DNA from 2 places in the Empedobacter sp. ULE_I140 genome. Region 1 is predicted to be linked to the other one. Evidence: riboswitches for the same ligand, from Rfam matches in the RefSeq annotation. Region 1 holds a riboswitch; the other holds the start of a gene.
What was found. A riboswitch is a leader RNA that binds a small molecule or an ion and turns the genes downstream of it on or off. The one in region 1 is predicted to bind S-adenosylmethionine.
Positions count from the first base shown of each region.

Region 1 (3,219 bases):
TTACTCGACGCATCAAAACCTTCTACATCAGCCGTTGGATCAGCTTCTGCAAAACCACTTTCTTGCGCTGCTTTTAAGGCATCTTGATACGACTCATTTTCATTCGCCATTTTCGTCAAAATGTAATTTGTTGTCCCATTTACAATTCCAGATACATAATTCAATAAATCGTTATCAAAATATTCTTCTAGATTTCTAATAATCGGAACTGACCCGCAAACAGAGGCTTCATAAAGAAAAGAAACATTGTTTTGTGCTTGCAAATCCAATAATTCTTTGTGATGATCTGCAATCAATTTTTTATTTGCACTTACCACATGTTTACCTTTATTGAACGCTTTTATAATGATATCATGTGCCGCATCAGCATCCGAAATTAACTCAACAACAACATTTATTTCATCGTCATTTAAAATATCATCCGCATTAGTCGAAAATAATTCAGACGGAGCATTTCTAGATTTAGAATTATCTTTAATTACAATTTTTTTAATTGCAGCATTCAATTGTGGTTTTTCTTCCAATACCTTGTAAATTCCTTCTCCTACAACTCCAAATCCGAACAATCCGATATTTATTTTTTTCATTTATTTGTTTTGTTTTTAATTATTTACCAAAGAAAAGTGAAGAAAAAAAATGGTTCAATCGCATAAAAACAATTGAACCATTTTGAATAAAGAATATTATTGAAGATTGGTTTACAGTAGTTTTTATTCATCTTTCCTATAAGGATGGATTTAGCACCTTGATTCATTAATCAGGTTGCTAAAGTTTCTTTGGGCCATTTCCCTCCACTTTTCTTGATAAAATGTAAATTTTAATGAACTATTTCTGAGGACAAATTTAGGCGAAAGAATTCTATATATCCAAATTAATTTCATTTCTTTAATTTAATATTTTCCGTAATTATAGATAAAAATACACAAATAATGAATTTTATTCTATAAATATTTATAGACAAAAATAATTTTCTAAAAAATACAATTAAAAGAAAAAACAAATCTTAATAATTTTTAATAAAACCCTATTTTTATTAAAAATATTCTAAAAACTACAATTTTCAATAACTAATTAAAATATTATTTCTTTAAAATAGTAATTTTAAAGAAATATTTTCTAAAATAAATTTCAAAAATGACCTATTAGAGATTTTGAACTATTTCAAACAAAAATTATTTCTATGAACCAAGTTTCGAACTCGTTTTTTTCAATCTTGATTTTTTTATTCTCAATACTTTAAATAATTTTGCACATAGCTTTATAAAGAAAGATGGAGGGAATAGGCCCGTTGAAATCTTAGCAACCCAAAGTATAGTTGGGTGCTAAATCCTACTCAAATAGAGAAAGATAAGGACTTACCTCACACTTCTTCCCATAAGGCTTTTAAAATATTTAGAATGAAATTAGACGATATACTAAAAGAGCGTATTGTTATTTTAGATGGTGCAATGGGAACGATGATCCAAAAGCACAATTTACAAGAAGAAGATTATCGTGGAGAACGATTCAAGGATTTTCATACTTCTTTAAAAGGAAATAACGATTTATTGGTTTTAACCCAACCTCAAATCATAAAAGATATTCACCGAGAATATTTGGCTGCTGGTGCAGATTTAATCGAAACAAATACGTTCAATGCCAATATTATTTCGATGGTTGATTATGACATGGTTGATTTGGTTGATGAATTAAATTACGAAGCCGTTCGTTTAGCGAAAGAAGCGTGTGAAGAGTTTTCTACGCCAGATAAACCTCGTTTTGTTGTTGGTTCTTTAGGCCCTACAAACAAGACAGCCTCTATTTCGCCACAAGTAAATGACCCAAGTTATCGCGATGTAGATTTTGATATATTGGCAAATGTTTATTATCGTCAAGCAAAAACAATGTTAGAAGCTGGTGCCGATATTTTACTTGTTGAAACTATTTTTGATACTTTAAATGCAAAAGCAGCATTTTATGGAATTCAAGATGCAATAGAAAAAACAGGAATCAACGTTCCTTTAATGGCTTCTGGTACAATAACAGATAAATCTGGACGTACACTTTCTGGACAAACAACAGAAGCTTTCTTGATTTCATTAGAACATATTGATTTAATTTCAGTTGGGTTAAATTGTGCTTTAGGTGCAAAAGATTTGATTCAATATTTAGAAGTTTTAGCCGAAAAAGCACCATTTTATGTCAGCGCATACCCAAATGCTGGTTTACCAAACGCTTTCGGTGGATACGATGAAACTCCTGAAATGATGCGAGATTTTATCAAACCCTTCTTGCATAAAAAATTGGTAAATATTTTAGGTGGATGTTGTGGAACTACACCAGATCACATCAAATTGATGGCTGATTTAGCAAAAGAATACGAACCTCGAAAAATTAATGTAGAATGTCAGGCGTAAAAATTCAACTTTCTGGATTAGAACCTTTAATTGTTCGTGAAAATTCAAACTTTGTCAACGTTGGTGAACGTACAAATGTTACTGGTTCTAAAAAATTCTTGCGATTAATCAAAGAAGAAAAATTTGAAGAAGCACTTCAAGTTGCACGTGATCAAGTAGATGGTGGCGCGCAAATTATCGACATCAATATGGATGAAGGTATGCTTGATGGTGTAGCTTCTATGGTGAAATATTTACGTTTGATTGCTTCTGAGCCTGATATTTCGAAAGTTCCAATTATGATTGATTCTTCGAAATGGGAAATTATTGAAGCTGGTCTAAAAAATGTTCAAGGTAAAGCGATTGTCAACTCAATTTCTTTAAAAGAGGGAGAAGAATTATTTATCGAACATGCGAAGAAAATTAAACGTTACGGTGCTGCAACAGTGGTTATGGCGTTTGATGAGAAAGGTCAAGCGGATAATTATGAACGTCGAATCGAAATTGTAAAACGTTCGTATGATATTTTGGTAAATCAAGTAAATTTCAATCCAAGAGATATCATTTTTGATGTGAATATTTTCCCAGTTGCAACAGGAATGGAAGAACATCGCCGTAATGCCATCGATTTTTTTGATGCAACAAAATGGATCAAAGAAAATCTTCCGCATGCGTTAGTTTCGGGTGGAGTTTCGAATGTTTCATTTTCCTTCCGTGGAAACAATGCGGTTCGTGAAGCGATGCACACGGCGTTTTTATATCACGCCATTAAACACGGAATGGACATGGGAATCGTCAATCCAGAAATGATTGAGATTTACGATGATATTCCAAAAGATTTATT
Region 1 is NZ_JBQMTX010000001.1:1,743,751-1,746,969, reverse strand. Features, by position in the region: gene ACTS9J_RS08255 (homoserine dehydrogenase) at 1-587, opposite strand, end outside; SAM riboswitch class I at 712-810, opposite strand; SAM riboswitch class I at 1,256-1,354, shown strand; gene ACTS9J_RS08250 (homocysteine S-methyltransferase family protein) at 1,398-2,396, shown strand; gene metH (methionine synthase) at 2,384-3,219, shown strand, end outside.

Region 2 (3,219 bases), 140 kb from region 1:
CTGGTGGTCAGCGTAAACGTATTTCTTTAGCGAAGTTTTTGATTGATTTAAGTTTCGAAACTGGATATGTTCTTTTAATTTTAGATGAGCCTACCAACCATCTGGATATAGAAATGGTGGAATGGCTTGAATATTTCTTGAACAAAGAAAACAAAACATTGATTTTGGTTACGCACGATCGTTATTTCTTAGATGCAATTTGTACCAAAATTCTCGAAATGGAGGACAAAACATTGTATGTACATTCGGGAAATTACGAAACTTATATTACGAACAAAGCATTGCGTATCGAAAATCAAAATGCAACAATTGACAAAGCGAAAAACCTTTATCGTAAAGAGATTGAGTGGATGCGTCGTCAACCACAAGCGCGTACAACAAAGTCTAAATCTCGTATTGAAGCGTTTTATGATACTGAAAAAGTTGCTAAACATAAAATTGTCGATCAACAAGTAAAATTAGAAATGGTAATGACGCGTTTGGGTCAAAAAATCATCGAAATGGAACATGTTTCGAAAGCATTTGGTCAAAAGAAAATTTTAGATGATTTCTCATATATTTTCGCTCGTGGTGGAAAAATTGGTTTAGTTGGAAAAAATGGTGTTGGAAAAACGACTTTCCTAAAAATGTTAGAAGGAATCGAAACTATGGATTCTGGAACAATTGAACGTGGAGAAACCTTAAATATTGGACATTTCAAACAAGATGGAATTGATTTTAAAGAAGATGAACGTGTCATTGAGTTTGTGAAAGATATTGCCGATTTTTTCCCGCTTGCAAATGGAAAAGAAATGCGTGCAGAGCAATTCTTAGAAATGTTTTTGTTTACGCCAGAACAACAACATACTTTTATCTCAAAGTTGAGTGGTGGAGAGAAAAAACGTCTGCAATTATTAGCAATTTTGTATAAAAATCCTAACTTTTTGATTCTCGATGAGCCAACAAACGATTTAGATTTACCAACTTTGACGGTTCTTGAAAGTTTCTTAGAAGAATATCAAGGCTGTTTATTAGTTGTTTCCCACGATAGATATTTTATGGATAAAGTGGTTGATGAATTAATGATTTTCGAAGGCGAAGGGAAAGTTTCTCGTTATATGGGAACGTATACCGAATATCATATAGAAAATAAAAATAAACCTGAGTCAGAAGATAAAAAAGCTGAAAAAGAAATTTCAATTCAAGAAAAAGTAGAATCAAAAGAAAAAATAAAAGAAGCCAAACCAAGAAAATTATCGTTTAAAGAGCAAAGAGAATTAGAAGAAATTAATAAATCTTTACCAATTCTTGAAGCCAAGAAAGAAGAATTAACGAATTTACTTTCTGATCCAAATTTAGGCTACGACAAAATCACAACTATTGGAGATGAACTACAAAAAATTGTAGACGAATTAGAAGAAAAAGAATTTCGTTGGTTAGAATTAAGCGAATAAAAATATTGAAAAGGAACTTTTTTGAGTTCCTTTTTTTGTTTTTAAAATTTATGCCTATATTTACTCTATCAATCATCAGGAGTTTCTGAAAAATCAGAACACCAACCGAGCCAAAACCGCGCTACGGTGGTATAGAATGAGGGCAAACGCCAAAATAAAAGGTTATTCTCCACTCTATCCTGTTGTTTTTATCATTAAAAAATTAAAACAATGGAAAATCTAAAAAATGAATTTGTCGTATTATTTCGTGAATTAACTGACAACGAATTAATCGAACGCTTTAATCAAAACGTAGGAAACAGTTCTTGGAATTCTGCAAGAAGATGTTATGTCAAAACATTATTCAACGAATTACAATACCGTAATTTTGATTGCACAACCATAGAAAGAGGAAACACATTTTCGCTTCAACATTATGTAATATTAATTGAAAATAGATTAGAATATTTAGATTAAACATATAAAAAGGAAAACTTGAAACAAGTTCTCCTTTTTATTTTATGGTAGATAATATTACTTACTCTGCTCTTTTATAAAATCATTAATCGTAACATTTAATCGTTTATTTCGGATATCTTTTTCAAAACGAATTGGTTCAGCAACACGTTCAGCACAGTCTTTCATACCACAATTTTCACACGTAACCGCAACTTCTTTTACAGGAATTGAAGGATCATTCATAAATTTAACTTTACGTTGAGCTGATTTGTACAACACACCAATCGTTACGCTTCGTAAATAATTTGGATTAAATGGATCTTTCGTTGCAGAAGAAATTACATAATATTTTTGATTATTATTGAACGGATACAACGAAATTTGTGCAGAAATCTCATGATGATCATCTTGATGTTTTTCCAATTCTTTCAAAACATTTAACGAAACCCAACGACGACAATAATGCTCATCCGTTTCATTTGCTTGTGGCGATTGTTGTTGATTAAGATGAAGTTCTTTCGTTAATTTATATGAATTTGAACCAACTTTTGCTGACAAACGCAAGAAAAACAAATCACGAATATTAAAATGTTTGGGTAACAAATTTGTCATTCGTTGATAAACCGTTTCAGGTGATTCGGTATATTTTCCTAGAATTTCTTGAAAATTAGACAAATCATGATGTTCTAAAGCAAACAAATTCTGCATATCCTTCAACAGTTTTTCTTCTGGTAGCAACAAAGCTCCAGCAAAATAAGACGCATAAAAATTGTTTAACAATTGATCAAAATTATCAAAACTTGCCCACGAAAATGTATACAAACGTTCCTTCAAATCAAGATAATTATAGCCTAATTCTTTCGCTAAAATAAATCGTTTTTGATCATTGTCAGAATTGATATTGATATACAAAAGTTTTTTCTCTTTGATAAAAATAGAACGCAATTTCGCTAAATCCTTCCCTCCTAAAGAAGTGAAATCTTCATAAACAATGGTATAATTATATTCCTCTTTCAGAATTTCCTCCATCGTTTCATTTTTTACAAAATCCTCAGATTCAATCAAATATTCTTGTAAAAAACTCTTTGCCGATTTTTCAATTTCAGGAAAGTAATTATCATTTGCTTCCTGAAAAGACCTCAACGAAGCCAAGAAAAAACTTTCGCGTGTAAGATTGTAATTATTACCTATTTCAATCAACGTAGAAATAAACGCATTTACCTTCATTGGGGCGTTAGAAATGATCTCAATTAAATCTCTTTCTTCAATTCCGAAGAGTTCCAAAGGAATTTCTTGCAATAAATTTGATTGTAGAATCTCAGCGACTGGTGCTAAATTTTTATCTAAT
Region 2 is NZ_JBQMTX010000001.1:1,604,088-1,607,306, reverse strand. Features, by position in the region: gene ACTS9J_RS07605 (ABC-F family ATP-binding cassette domain-containing protein) at 1-1,433, shown strand, start outside; SAM-I-IV-variant riboswitch at 1,501-1,600, shown strand; gene ACTS9J_RS07600 (hypothetical protein) at 1,644-1,889, shown strand; gene ACTS9J_RS07595 (helix-turn-helix domain-containing protein) at 1,947-3,219, opposite strand, start outside.
Region 2: linked by a shared signal. The riboswitch ahead of ACTS9J_RS07600 (hypothetical protein) and the one ahead of ACTS9J_RS08250 (homocysteine S-methyltransferase family protein) in region 1 are both predicted to bind S-adenosylmethionine.